3 regions of the Nonomuraea sp. NPDC050547 genome follow, and region 3 is predicted to be linked to each of the others. Evidence: riboswitches for the same ligand, from Rfam matches in the RefSeq annotation. Region 3 holds a riboswitch; each other region holds the start of a gene.

Region 1 (4,760 bases), on a different contig from region 3:
GGCCGTTCTCGTCGCCCTGGCGCTGGGCACGGCCACGGTCCTGTGGTGATCCGGATCGACGGGGTGCGCTGGACCTACGCCTGCGCGACAAGCCCCACGCTCGACGGCCTCACCCTGCACGTGCGGCGCGGAGAGACGGTCGTGCTGTGCGGGCCCAGCGGGTCGGGCAAGAGCACCGCGCTCAGGCTCATGAACGGCCTCGTTCCGCACTTCCACGACGGCGAGCTCGACGGCGCCGTGCACCTCGACGGGCAGGCCGTCGCCGACCTGACGCTCGACCAGCTCGGCCGCCGCACCGGCACCGTGCTCCAGCATCCCCGGCGCCAGTTCTTCACCGACGAGTGCGAGGCCGAACTCGCCTTCGCGATGGAGAACTTCGGCGAGCCCGCGGAGCGAATCGGGGAACGCGTCAGCGCGGCCGCCGCAGAACACCACCTGCGCCCTTTCGCCGGACGCAGGCTGCAGAACCTGTCAGGAGGACAGCAACAGCAGGTGGCCTGTGCCGCCGCGGCCGCCCACGGTCCGTCGTTGCTGCTGTTCGACGAGCCCACCTCGAACCTGTCCGCCGCCGCGGTCGAACGCTTCACGGCCACGCTGGCCCGGCTCCGCGCGAGCGGCGCGACCATCGTCATCGCCGAGCACCGCCTGCACTTCCTGCGCGGCGTCGCCGACCGCGTCGTCGCCCTGCGCGGGGGCCGCGTCGACGCGCAGTGGCGGGGTGCGGAGTTCGCCGCCCTCGACGACGACACCCTGGCGGCCGAAGGGTTGCGTTCCCTCGACCCCGTCCGGCGTCCGGAGGCACCCCGCGTCTTCGCCCGGGGCCCCAGCGTCGACCCGGGCACGCCTTCGGCGCGGCACTCGGGGGCAGGCGTGACCCTGCGCGGCGTCCGGTGCGCCTTCCGCGGCCGCCGGGTGCTCGACATCGAGGAGGCGTACCTGCCGGCCGGCGCGATCACCGCCGTGACCGGCCAGAACGGCGCCGGCAAGAGCACGCTCGCCCGCGTACTGACCGGCCTGCAACGACACGAGGGCGAGGTGTCGCTGGACGGGCGGCGGCTCGGCCGGGCCGAACGCCAGCGTGTGAGCGGCATCGTCATGCAGGACGTGCAACGGCAACTGTTCACCGACAGCGTGAGCGCCGAGCTCAGGCTCAGCGGGTCCGGCGCGCCGCAGGTCGGCGGCCTCCTGCGTGACCTCGACCTCGAGTCCCTGCGGGACCGGCACCCGTTGTCCCTCTCGGGCGGGCAGCAGCAACGCCTGGTCGTCGCCGCGGCCCGGCTCGGCGCTCGCCGGATCGTCGTGTTCGACGAGCCCAGCTCCGGCGTCGACCGCCGTCACCTGCACTCCGTCGCGCGGATCATGCGCGAGCTCGCGGCCGAAGGCGTCACCGTGCTCGTCATCAGCCACGACGACGATCTTCTGGCCCTCGCCGCCGACCAGGAGCTCAGGCTCAGGGCCCTCGGTGGAGCGTGAGCGAGAAAGGTGCCGATCACCTGGCCGGCCGGGCCATCCGCGTCGGTGGGGTCGGGTCGGACCCGCCATGCGCCTGTTGAGGTATGCGTTGGGCCAGCTCACGGCGAGGTTGGCCGTGCACGGCGTGCGCCGGCTCCGCCCCTCAGGAGAGGGTGCCGCTTCGCCTGGCCCATCTCGCTGCAAGCCGGCCTGACCGGGAACTTGGGGTAGGTTGCCGTAGTTATCGCGATATATCTTGACTTGGAGTGCAACGCGACATATCGTGACTTCCCGGCGATGCGTATCGACCCCTGGAGGGACGATCTCATGAACGAACTGGTGCCTGTCCTGGTTGTCCTCTTCATCGTCGTCCTCGTGCTGCTGTCGGTCTTGCAACTGGCCCTCGTGTGCGGCGCGCCATGGGGGAGCCTGGCATGGGGTGGGCGGCACCGGGTCCTACCGGGACCACTGCGGGTTGGCAGCGGTATCGCGCTGGTGCTCTATGTCGCGTTCGCAGTCGTGGTCGTGGACCGTGTCGGATGGATCGACGTGGTGGCAGACCCCGTCGCGGGTATCGGCACCTGGGCGGTGTTCGGGTTCGCCGTGCTCAGCGTCATCCCCAATGCGGTGTCCCGAAGCAAGCCGGAGCGGTATGTGGGAACATCCGCCGCGTTCATGCTCGCCGCGGCCAGCCTCGTCGTCGCGCTCAACGCGGCGTCGATTTCGTAAGCCGTCCTCGAACACTGCGGCTGCCGACAATCCCGTCCGGCCAGGTCGTGGTCTTGGAACGGCAGCTCGGCGCCGATGCGCGGGTGAGGTTCGCTCCCGAGGACCGCTTCTTCCCGGCGGAGCTCCTGACCGCACTGCCCCGCGCGGTCCTGCACAGGCTGCGGCTTGTGGTCGGCCCGGACGCCATCCTGCGCCGGCACCGCGAGTCCGTGAGGCAGCAGCATGCCCGGACCTGTCGGCCGAAGCGGCGAGGGCGCCCAGCCGCAGTCCGTCATCTCCGCCGCCACGGCCGCCCAGGCCCACGAGTTCGGGACCCGCCTGTCCGGCGGCCGGCGCCAGCGCATCGCCATCGCCCGCGCCATCCTCAAGGACGCGCCCATCCTCGTCATGGACGAAGCCGTCTCCAGCCTCGACACCGAAAGCGAGCAGGAGGTCGCCGCCGCCGTGGCCTCCGTCCGTCGCGACCGCACCACGCTGATCATCGCCCACCGGCTGTCCACCATCCTGACCGCCGACCGCATCGTGGTACGGGAATCCCGCCGCGTCGCCGAGACCGGCACCCATGAGGCTCCTGACCGGCGATGGCGCCTACACCCGCCTCATATCCGCCCAACTGACCGGATCCGTGTCATGATGGCCGGGTAAAGGCGAGCGCGGACTGAGGAAGCCGGTGTGACTCCGGCGCGGTCCCGCCACTGTGATCGGCGAGCGGATCCCCTCGACGCCACCACCCTTCCCCGGGGGTGGGAAGGCGGGGACGAGCATCGACCCGAGAGCCAGGAGACTCACGCGGTCGCCTCCTCGACGACCTGGGGCGGATTTCCCCGGAGAGGAGCAGGCCATGGCGCCTGAAGAACGATGGCGTGCCGTCGGCCGCTCGATCCCGCCGTGAGTAGTCCCTGATCTCTCCAGAAACTGCCGGATTTGCCGTCCGGCCATTTAGTCATTCCCTTTTTGAGAATGGAGCCTGGAGTTATGGAAGCGGCGTCGGAAGAGTCCGTCCGCAGCACGCTCGAGGAAATCGCCGAATTCGGTTCGTTCTTCGCTCCGCACCTTGGCGGCGACCCCGCGGGATGGCACGACGTGAGCGCCGACTACGCGCGCGGACTCACCGATCTGGTCGAGGCGACCGCCGCCAGGTACGACACCGCCGAGTTGCGCATCGGCGCCTCCATCGCCCAGCTGAGCCACGCCGCGCGCCTCTGGTCGCCTGTCGTGGGCGCCGTGCTCACCCGCGGAGTCATCCCCGACCTGACCCGGCTCGACCGCGCCGACGACGACTCACGCCTGCGGCTGCCCACGCTCGCGGGATGGCATGCAGGGACGGAAGGCCAGGTCGCCGCCCTGCTCTACGACATGGTGGTGCGCCGCCACCTCGAACCGTTCGCGCGCGGCCTGCGGGTGAAAGTCGCCCCCGGACTCCTGTATGGCAACGCCGCCTCGGCCGTCGCCGAAGCCGGACGTGCCGTGGCAACCGCCCGCCCGGAGCTCGCCCCCCGGGCCGCTCGGCTGGTGAACCTGCTGCTGGCCACTGGCGGGCTGGCCGGGAAAGGCTCCCTCACCTCTCCAGAACTCGCGTTCCGGCGCACCACGTGCTGTCTCTATTACCGGGTGCCGGACGGCGATAAATGCGGGGACTGCGCCCTGCTGGACAAATGAATTCTTGAAATCCCGGTGAGCCTGTGCCTAAACTTCTTGCGAAGAGTTCGCAACTGCATCACTTGTGCAGAATGCCGAAGGAGGACGCACATGGCGCACCACGGTTTCGCCGAACCCGATGACCCGCAGACCTGCCTGAAGTCCCACACCCCCGCGGTGGACTCGCCGTTCGAGTGGCGTGAGGACGACGACGAGTAAGACCTGATTTCCCGGTCCCGGCACACCCAGGAAGGTCTTGCTCATGATCCGCGAAGTGCGCCGGGACCGGCCACGCCACCCTGTCGTCGCCAGCATGGTCTCGTACACCGCTGTTCAAGGGACAGAGGTGACCGGTGGCGCGGCCCTCGGTGACGAAGACGCAGCTCGCCTGGCCGCGATCGGGGAGGCGATCGAGCGCCATTGCGCCAACCAGGTGCCCGGCGGCCTGACCCGAGCCGCCCACCGAGATCTGACCGAACCCGCACTCGACCCTCGGGACTTCGCCCTCTATTCTCCCGCCCAGTACGCGGCCAAGGGCTTTCCGTTCGTCCCGATGACCCGGGAACTGGAGATCACCTGGGTGCCCGCCGAGGACCTGACCTCGGGGGAGCGGGTCCTGGTGCCCGCCTCGCTGGTCTACGTCAACTACTTCACCGGCCCACGCCGCGGCGAGCCGTACACCAACTACCCGGTCCTGGCCGGTACCGCCGCCGGCCCGACGCGGGAGCAGGCGAGGCGGGCGGCCCTGCGTGAAGTGCTGGAACGTGACGCGGTCACGCTCTGGTGGGCCGGCCGCCATGAAGCCGCCCCGCTCCCGGTGCCCGAGACGGGCCCGCTGGCCACCGCGCTGGGCGAGGCGGCGACGTCCGGGCTGACGGTCACGCCGCTGGAGATTCCATCGGAATTCGGGGCGATCGTCGCCGGGGTCTTCGTCGAGGACC
Region 2 (4,760 bases), on a different contig from region 3:
TCGGCCAGGTCGGAGTGCAGGTCCACCTCCTCGACCGTCCACGTGTTGCGGATGGCCGCCCGGTAGCGCTCGTAGAAGTCGGGGTAGCGCATCGGACGGAGCGTCAGGTCCATTCCGGGGTCTAGCAGCATTACTGACACGCCTCGCAGTACTCGGGGTTCTCCAGGGAGCAGGCGATCGCTTCCTGGACGGGGGTCGTCTGAACGGTGGTCTGCGCGATCCGGGTGGCCGGTCGTGAGCGCAGGTAGTAGGTGGTCTTGATGCCCTTCTTCCAGGCATAGGCGTACATCGAGGAGAGCTTGCCGATGGTGGGCGTCGCCATGAACAGGTTCAGCGACTGCGACTGGTCGATGTACGGCGTGCGCGCCGCGGCCAGGTCGATCAGCGCCTTCTGCGGCAGTTCCCACGCGGTGCGGTAGAGCACCTTCAGCTCATCCGGGATGCCGGGGATGTCCTGGACGGAGCCGTCGGCCCGCTTGATGGCGTCGCGCAGGTCCTGCGTCCACAGCCCGCGCTCCTGAAGGTCGCGCACCAGGTACCGGTTGACCTGCAGGAACTCGCCCGACAGCGTCTCGCGCTTGAACACGTTGGACACCTGCGGCTCGATGCACTCGTAGCACCCGGCGATGGAGGCGATCGTCGCCGTCGGCGCGATGGCGATCATGAGCGAGTTGCGCAGCCCGGTCTCGGCGATCCTGGCGCGCAGCGCGTCCCAGCGCTCGGAGGCGCCGACGCCGTAGTGGTCGGGGTGCAGCACGCCCTGGGCGGCGCGGGTGTCGTCGTAGGACGGGTGCCGGCCCCGCTCGACGGCCAGATCGGCGGAGGTGGCGTAGGCGGCGAGGGCGATCTCCTCGGCGATCCTGGTCGACAGCGCCAGCGCCTCCGGCGAGTCGAACGGCAGGCGCAGCGCGAAGAACACGTCGGCCAGGCCCATGACGCCGAGCCCGATCGGCCGCCACCGCTTGTTCGCCTTCTCGGCCTCGGGCGTCGGGTAGAAGCCCAGGTCGATGGTGCGGTCGAGGAAGCGCACCGCGGTGCGGACGGTGCCGGCCAGGCGCTCCCAGTCCAGGCCGGCGCCGGTGACGTGGGCGGCCAGGTTGACCGAGCCGAGGTTGCAGACCGCGGTCTCGCCGTCGCTGGTCACCTCCAGGATCTCGGTGCACAGGTTGGACAGGTGGATGACGTTCTCCGGCCTGGCCGTCTGGTTGGAGACGCGGTTGGCGGCGTCCTTGAAGGTCATCCAGCCGTTGCCGGTCTGGGCGAGCGTGCGCATCATCCGGCCGTACAGGGTGCGGGCCGGCATCTGCCGCGTGTACAGGCCCTGCGCCTCGGCGGCGCGGTAGGCGGTGTCGAAGGCGTCGCCGTACAGGTCGGTGAGGTGCGGGACCGTCTTGGGGTCGAACAGCGACCACACGCCGTCGGACTCCACGCGGCGCATGAACTCGTCCGGCACCCAGTTGGCGAGGTTCAGGTTGTGGGTACGGCGGGCGTCCTCGCCGGTGTTCTCCCGCAGCTCCAGGAACTCCTCGATGTCGGCGTGCCAGGTCTCCAGGTAGACGCAGGCCGCGCCCTTGCGCCGGCCGCCCTGGTTGACGGCGGCCACGGAGGAGTCGAGCGTGCGCAGCCACGGCACGATGCCGTTGGAGTGCCCGTTCGTGCCCTTGATGAGCGATCCGCGCGAGCGGACCCGGGTCCAGGAGATGCCGATGCCGCCGGCGTACTTGGACAGGCGGGCGACCTGCCCGTACCGGTCGTAGATGGACTCCAGCTCGTCCCGGGGCGAGTCCAGCAGGAAGCACGACGACAGCTGCGGCCGGCGCGCGCCGGAGTTGAACAAGGTCGGAGAAGACGGCAGATAGGACAACGTCGACATCAAGGCGTACAGCTCGGCGGCCTCGCCGACCGTCTGGGACAGGCCGCAGGAGACGCGGAGCATGAAGTGCTGCGGGCGCTCCAGCACCTTGCGGGTCTCGGGGTGGCGCAGCAGGTAGCGGTCGTAGACGGTGCGCAGGCCGAAGTACTCGAACCGCTCGTCGGCGTCGGCGTCGATGAGGGCGTCCAGCTCTTCACGATTTTCCCGGACGAAACCGGCGAGCGCGTCCTGGATGAGCCCGGCCGCGTGCGTGGCGGCGACGGAGTCCGAGAACGAGCGGACACCGTGGCCCGCCGCCTCGTCGGCGATCTCCTCGGCCAGCAACCGTGCGGCGACCCGGGAGTTGGCCGGGTCGGCGATCACGCGCGCCGCCGCCTCCTCGATGGCCAGCCGCCGATCCATCTCAACGATCTGCGTCACGTGCAACACTCCTCGCGAGCGAGCTTTCCCCCTGCGAGGGCACGCGAGAGCGCACACGGCAAGTACGGAGATCCCCCGGCCGCGCAGCCCCCGGGCCCTCCCTCGAGGCCCAATGGACAGGACAACCGCTGGCAGGTCTTCGGGCTCGCGGGCGTCTCAACGCGTGAGTCCTACTGGCCGTCGCTTCCCGGACCATGGTCCAGTGCTGATGACGGCGGTCGTTCCCGCTTACCGCTGCGGGGCAGCCCTGGAATCGCACCAGGTTCCCTTTTGCTCCGCCTCCGGGGAGGCGAACCAGCGACAGTGCAGGATCCTACATCTAGTGGCCGATCCCGCAACTATCCCCGGTATGTTGTGCTCGGCGTGTCGAGCATGCCGAGTTCACGGAGTACTCTGCGGGTACGGGCGGACTCGGTGGCCAGCCATGTGGAGAAGTCGTCGCCGCTGAGCGGGATGGCCTCCCAGCCCCCGTTACGGCAGGCCTCGTGCCACGGCGCCGACCGGGTCGCCTCCTCCATCATGCGCACCGCGGCGCCCCGCCGTTCGCCGTCCATCGCCGCGGGCCCGACCACCGCGCACCAGTCGGCGAAGTCGACGCGAACCCCGCACTCCAGGAGCGTGGGGGCGTCGACGCCGGGGACCCGGGCGGCCGAGGAGACGGCCAGCGGCCTGATCCGGCCGGAGTCGAGCCGGGCCCGCCAGTCGCGCAGCCGCCCGGTGGCCGCCGCGACCTTGCCGCCCTGCATGGCTGCCGCCACCTCCTGGGCGCCCGGGTAGCCGGTGTAGTCGATCTTCCTGACGTCCACGCCGAGCCCCTGCGCCACCAGGCCGAACAGCAGGTGATCGGGCTCGCCCAGGGGCCCGCCGGCCAGGTAGGTGCGCTCCGGCTGGGCCAGCAGGTGGGCGGCGAAGGCGTCGAAGTCCTTCAGCCGTGAGTTGGCCGGCACCACCAGCACCTCGACGTTGCCGGTGAGCCTGGCCAGCGGCGTGGTGGCGACGTGCATGGGGCGCTGGTCGTTCAGCTCGGCGGCGGCCAGCGCGGGCAGGCCGGTGACGGTGACGGTGGTCGTGCCGCCCGTGCCGGTGGCGGGGTAGCCGGTCCTGCGCAGGGTGCGGTAGAGCGCCTGTGCGACCGCGGCCCATCGCTCACCGCCGGGGACGACGCCGACGGGGCCGAGGCCGTTCGCGCCGCCACCCGCGCCGGCGCATCCGGAGACACAGGCGGCCAGGCCGAGCCCGAGTGCGAAGAACTGCCGACGCCGCATGATGCCCCTCCCCGAACCCCGATAGACCTCCCATTACATGAGGTTATTGGCAGATCACACGGTGTTACACATCGGGGGGCACTCTTCACGTTTCATCGGCCGGCAGCGCGAACAACCTGATGTAGAGCGGGCGGGCGTCCGGGGGCGCGTCGTCGGCCTGGTGACTGTACTTGGACAGCAGCGCGATGTACTCCTCGAAGAAGGCGTCGAACCCCTCCTTGGTCATCCGGCCGAACCCCCGTGAGGCCTTGGCCCAGTCGGGATCGCGCCGGTAGGCGGCCCCGAAGCGGTCCATCAGCGCGCGGTCCTCGGCCATGCCGATGCGGTAGAACTCCTCCAGCACCGCGCGGCTCTCCGGCGCCACGTCGCGGAAGTTCGGCGTGCGGATGTCGCGCGGCATGTCGGCCTTGCGCCACCAGCGCTCGCGGCCGGCCGAACGCTCGGGAATCTCCTCGATGAAGCCGTACTTCTCCAGCTGGCGCAGGTGGTAGCTGGTCGTGCCGGTCTTGGCGCCGAGCAGCTCGCCCAGCGTGGTGGAGGTGGCGGGGCCGTGCACGTTGAGGTGCGACAGCATGCGCCGGCGCATCGGATGGGCCAGGGCCTTCAGACGCTCGTGATCGTCGAGATACAGCGGCGCCCCATCCTCATCCCTCATGAGGAGAGAGCTTAGTCCTGCCGGATGATTTCTGCAGACATGTCTTTGCCGACAAATCTCTGCAGAGTAGCGTCGGCAGCATGAAGAGGTTAGTGATCATGTTGTTCGCGCTCGTCTGCGCGTTCGTTCCGGCCGTTCCCGCGCTGGCCGCCGACGGGCTGACCGTCACCGAGGTCTCCTTCCGCGGCAGCGGCGGGCTCCAGATGCACGGCAGCGTGCTGGTCCCCTCCGGCGCGCGCGGGCCGCTGCCCGGCCTGGTGCTCGTGCACGGATCAGGCGGCGGCACCCCGCGTACGAAGCTGATGACCGAGGCCGAGGCCTTCGCCCGCCAGGGCCTGGCCGTGCTGGTCTACGACAAGCGCTCCGAGGGCTACTCGATGACCGTCCGCGACTACGGCCAACTGGCCGGCGACGCGCTCGGCGCGCACGCGGCCCTGCGCGCCTTCGCGGGGGTCGATCGGGGCAACGTCGGCATCTGGGGCCTGAGCGAGGGTGGCTGGGTCGCCCCGCTGGCCGCCACCCGCTCCAAGGACGTCGCCTTCGTGGT
Region 3 (4,760 bases):
CCGACCACGACGACCTCGCCCGGCCCCTGCCCCGCCGGCTTCTCGGGCACGAACGTGTGCTCGGCCGGGCTCGGCAGCAGCGCCAGCGAGAAGTACGGGACGCCCTCGGGATCCACGTCCTTCAGCGGCGCGACCCGCTGGGCGCCCATGGTGGCGCGTTCCACGTACCAGGCGTCGTCCAGCCGTCCGGCCTCGGCCAGCGCGTCGCGTACCTTCTCGAAGGTACGGCCCAGCTTCAGCACCGCCGCCGAGTCGGTGGCGCGCAGCTTCTCGGCCAGCACCTCGCCGGGCAGGGTGCCGGGCAGCACGGTCAGCGTCTCGTCCCGCTCGACCAGGGGACGGCCGAGCACCGCCGACGCCCCGCTGATCGAGGTGACGCCCGGCACCACCTCGGTCGGGTAGCGGTGGGCCAGGCGCTTGTGCATGTGCATGTAGGAGCCGTAGAAGAGCGGGTCGCCCTCGCTCAGCACCACGACCGTCCGCCCGGCGTCGAGGTGGGCGGCGAGCCTGGCGGCGCACTCGACGTAGAAGTCGTCCAGCGCGCCCTGGTAGCCGCCCGGGTGGTCGGTGGTCTCCGTGGTCAGCGGGTAGAGCAGCAACTCTTCGATCTGCCCTTCCCGCAGGTACGGCAGGGCGATCGAACGGGCGATGCTGCGTCCGTGCCGGGCGGCGTGGTAGGCGATGACGTCGGCCTCGCCGATCAGCCTGGCCGCCTTCACCGTGATCAGCTCCGGATCCCCAGGTCCGAGCCCCACCCCGAAAAGCCGCCCGGCGCCCGCCGCCCGCTCGCTGTCCGCCGCCGGCTCTCTGCCCGCCGCGCGCTCGTTGTGTTCCATCACTCCACCTCGCTGGCGATGGCGTTGACCGCCGCCGCCGTCATCGCGCTGCCGCCGCGCCTGCCGCGCACCACGAGGTGCTCAAGCCCGCTCTCGGCCAGCGCCTGCTTGGACTCGGCCGCGCCGATGAACCCCACGGGAATCCCCAGCACCGCCGCCGGTCTCGGCCCGCCCTCCGCGACGATCTCCAGCAGCCGGAACAGTGCCGTGGGCGCGTTGCCTATCGCCACGACGGAGCCGTCCAGCCGGTCGCGCCAGAACTCCAGCGCCGCCGCGCTGCGCGTGGTGCCGAGCTTCTCCGCCAGTTCGGCCACGCCGGGCGCGCCGAGCGTGCAGATCACCTCGTTGCCGGCGGGCAGCCTGCGCCTGGTCACGCCGGAGGCCACCATCATGGCGTCGCACAGGATCGGCGCCCCCGCCCCGAGCGCCGCGCGCGCGTCCCCGACCACGCGCGGCGACCAGCCGAGATCGCCGACCAGGTCGGTCATCCCGCATGAGTGGATCATCCGCACCGCCACCTGGGCCACGTCGGCCGGGAGCCCGGACAGGTCCGTCTCGGCGCGGATGGTGGCGAACGAACGCCGGTAGATCTCGGCGCCGTCGCGTATGTAGTCGCTCACTTCTGCCTTTCTTGGTATCCGTCGCCGGTCGCGACCATCTCGACGACCCGGCCCTTGGGCAGGCCGCAGCGGCGCTCGCAGCCTGCCCAGTGCACGGGCAGTTCCGGGCGGCGCTCACGGGCGGCCACCCACTGGGCGGCGTCGTGCTGGACGTCGGCCAGGGACTTGGCGCAGCCGGGGCTGCCGGTGCACGCGCTCACCCCTGTCCAGGGGGAGTCCGGGTCGGTGACCAGGCCGGATCCGGTCAGGTCGGGTGCTTCGGCGAGGTCGAGGAGCACGACGGTACGCCAGGGCGTGAGCCGTACCGGGACATCGAGGTCGGCGAGCAGGCGCGCCTGGGCCGCGGTCAGGCGCCCGAGCGGGACCACGGCCTCCACCGCCACCCGCCCGTCCGGCAGCGCGACCACCCCGGCCCCGCGCGCCCGCTGCGGGGAGGCCACCGCGGCGGCGGCCTGGACGCGGGCGGCGCTGAGGCGGGCGGCGACGCGGGCGGGGCCGTCGGGGAGTTCGGCGACGCGCCAGGCGCCGCTGTCCGCGCGCTCGGCCAGGAAGGCTCGCGCGGCGGCCAGGAGGATGTCCACTCCGTCGCCGGGCGTCGAGAAGGGCGTACCGGCCAGCAGGATGCCGTCCTCGACCAGGGTGACGTCGGCGCCCAGCGAGGCGACGTCGCCGGTGCCGTCGTCCAGGGCGAACAGGAAGCGGCCGGGCAGGCCGGCCAAGGCGGGGTCGGCGCACAGGGCGCGGTCCAGCGCCTCCACGAGGGGGTGGGTGGCGAAGCCGGTCAGCCGCCCGCCGAGCGGCGAGGCGACGATGTTGCGCACCCGCTCGTGCGTCGGCGAGGGCAACAGGCCCACCGCGGCCATCCGGTCGGCGAAGACCGCCGGAGATTCCACCGCACGCACCTGGACGTTGGCGCGCGAGGTCAGCTCGATCCCGCTCGCGCCAAAGGCGGCCAGCTCACGCAGCTGAGCTGGGGTGATGGCACCGCCGGGCAGGCGGATCCTGGCCAGCGGGCCGTCCGCCGCGGCGTGCGTCTGTAGCGCTCCCGGACAGGCATCTGGGCGGAGACGTCCGGAAAAGTCGGCTATGGACACGATGAGGATGGTAACGCCAGTAGGCTCACCCTTAGGCGACGGCAATGGGAGGAAGCCGGTGAGAAACCGGCGCGGTCCCGCCACTGTGACCGGGAAGCGAACCCCACCACAGGCCACTGTCCAGCGATGGGCGGGAAGGCCGGGGTGAGCATGGATCCGGGAGCCAGGAGACTCCTGCCGTCGCGACACCTGCGAACGGGGCGAGGACCCCGAGGGAGGACTGCGGCGTGCCTGGCGTTCTGCTGCTCTCTACATCCGACACCGACCTGCTGAGCGCGCGCGCCAGCGGCGCTGACTACCGCCTGGGCAACCCCGCCAGGTTGCTCACCGACGACCTGCCCGCGCTCGTGGACGGCGTCGACCTGATCGTGGTCCGGCTGCTCGGCGGCCGCCGCGCGTGGGAGGAAGGCCTCGACGCGCTGCTCGCCGGCCCACGCCCGGTCGTCGTGCTCGGCGGCGAGCAGGCCCCCGACGCCGAGCTGATGGAACTGTCCACGGTGAGCGCGGGCGTCGTCGCCGAGGCGCACGCCTACCTCGCGCACGGCGGCCCCGCCAACCTCGCCGAGTTGCACGGCTTCCTGTCCGACACGGTCCTCCTGACCGGGTACGGCTTCGCCCCACCGGCCCCCATGCCCTCCTGGGGCCCGCTGGAGCGCGACTCCAAGGCCACCGAGGGCCCCGTGATCGGCGTCCTGTACTACCGGGCCCACCACGTGGCCGGCAACACCGCGTTCGTGGAGTCCCTGTGCCGGGCGATCGAGGAGTCGGGCGGCCGGCCGCTGCCGGTGTACTGCTCCTCGCTCAGAACGGCAGAACCGGCGCTCCTCGACGTCCTGCGCACCGCCGACGCCCTGGTCGTGACCGTCCTGGCGGCGGGCGGCTCCCGTCCGGCCACCGCGGGCGCGGGCGGCGACGACGAGGCGTGGGACGTCGGCGCGCTGGCCACCCTGGACGTCCCGATCCTGCAAGGACTCTGCCTGACCAGCGGCAAGAAGGAGTGGGAGGACAACGACGACGGCCTGTCCCCGCTCGACGCCGCCTCGCAGGTGGCCATCCCCGAGTTCGACGGCCGGATCATCACGGTGCCGTTCTCGTTCAAGGAGATCGACGAGGACGGCCTGACCGTCTACACGGCCGACCCCGAGCGAGCCCGCCGCGTGGCCGGGATCGCGGTGCGCCACGGCCTGCTCAGGCACACGCCGCCGGCCGAGCGGCGGCTCGTGGTCATGCTGTCGGCGTACCCGACCAAGCACTCCAGGGTCGGCAACGCGGTCGGCCTGGACACCCCCGCGAGCACGGTCGGGCTGCTGGCCAGGCTGGCCGAGGCCGGCTACGACCTCGGCGAAGGCTTCCCCGGGGTCGCCGAGCAGGACGGCGACGCGCTCATCCACGCGCTGATCGCCGCCGGCGGCCAGGACCAGGACTGGCTGACCGAGGAACACCTGGCGGGAAACCCGGTGCGCATCCCCGCCGCCGACTACGAGCGCTGGTACCGCACACTGCCCGCGGACCTGCGCGCCGGCATGGAACGGCACTGGGGTACGCCGCCCGGCGAGCTGTTCGTGCACGAGGGCGACATCGTGCTGGCGGCCCTGCGCGCGGGCAACGTGGTGGTCATGGTCCAGCCGCCGCGCGGCTTCGGCGAGAACCCGATCGCCATCTACCACGACCCCGACCTGCCGCCGAGCCACCACTACCTGGCCGCCTACCGCTGGTTGTCGGCGGAGTTCGGCGCGCACGCGATGGTGCACGTCGGCAAGCACGGCAACCTGGAGTGGCTGCCCGGCAAGTCGGCCGGGATGTCGGCCTCCTGCGGCACCGACGCCGCGATCGGCGACCTGCCGCTCATCTACCCGTTCCTGGTCAACGACCCGGGCGAGGGTACGCAGGCCAAGCGGCGGGCGCACGCGGTGCTGGTGGACCACATGGTGCCGCCGATGGCCAGGGCCGAGTCCTATGGCGACATCGCCCGCCTGGAACAACTCCTGGACGAGCACGCCTCCATCGCCGCCATGGACCCGGCCAAGCTGCCCGCGATCAGGGCGCAGATCTGGACGCTGATCCAGGCCGCCCGGCTCGACCACGACCTGGGCATGGCCGACCGGCCGCACGACACCGAGTTCGACGACTTCATCCTGCACGTGGACGGCTGGCTGTGCGAGGTGAAGGACGCGCAGATCCGCGACGGCCTGCACGTGCTCGGCCAGGCG

The links. Region 3 has a riboswitch for cobalamin ahead of cobN (cobaltochelatase subunit CobN). Riboswitches for the same ligand answer to the same signal wherever they lie in the genome.
Region 1: linked by a shared signal. The riboswitch ahead of ACIBHY_RS40035 ((2Fe-2S)-binding protein) and the one ahead of cobN (cobaltochelatase subunit CobN) in region 3 are both predicted to bind cobalamin.
Region 2: linked by a shared signal. The riboswitch ahead of ACIBHY_RS14005 (ribonucleoside-diphosphate reductase subunit alpha) and the one ahead of cobN (cobaltochelatase subunit CobN) in region 3 are both predicted to bind cobalamin.

The regions. Positions count from the first base shown of each region.
Region 1 is NZ_JBITGW010000019.1:129,750-134,509, reverse strand. Features, by position in the region: gene ACIBHY_RS40055 (energy-coupling factor transporter transmembrane component T family protein) at 1-49, shown strand, start outside; gene ACIBHY_RS40050 (ABC transporter ATP-binding protein) at 46-1,473, shown strand; gene ACIBHY_RS40045 (hypothetical protein) at 1,780-2,181, shown strand; gene ACIBHY_RS40040 (ATP-binding cassette domain-containing protein) at 2,404-2,826, shown strand; cobalamin riboswitch at 2,790-2,989, shown strand; gene ACIBHY_RS40035 ((2Fe-2S)-binding protein) at 3,157-3,840, shown strand; gene ACIBHY_RS40030 (YcaO-like family protein) at 4,082-4,760, shown strand, end outside.
Region 2 is NZ_JBITGW010000005.1:38,002-42,761, forward strand. Features, by position in the region: gene ACIBHY_RS14000 (ribonucleotide-diphosphate reductase subunit beta) at 1-92, opposite strand, end outside; gene ACIBHY_RS14005 (ribonucleoside-diphosphate reductase subunit alpha) at 131-2,293, opposite strand; cobalamin riboswitch at 2,406-2,607, opposite strand; gene ACIBHY_RS14010 (Bug family tripartite tricarboxylate transporter substrate binding protein) at 2,632-3,558, opposite strand; gene ACIBHY_RS14015 (ArsR/SmtB family transcription factor) at 3,644-4,213, opposite strand; gene ACIBHY_RS14020 (alpha/beta hydrolase) at 4,294-4,760, shown strand, end outside.
Region 3 is NZ_JBITGW010000015.1:288,949-293,708, reverse strand. Features, by position in the region: gene ACIBHY_RS34510 (precorrin-2 C(20)-methyltransferase) at 1-836, opposite strand, end outside; gene ACIBHY_RS34505 (precorrin-8X methylmutase) at 836-1,456, opposite strand; gene ACIBHY_RS34500 (precorrin-3B synthase) at 1,453-2,550, opposite strand; cobalamin riboswitch at 2,542-2,747, shown strand; gene cobN (cobaltochelatase subunit CobN) at 2,778-4,760, shown strand, end outside.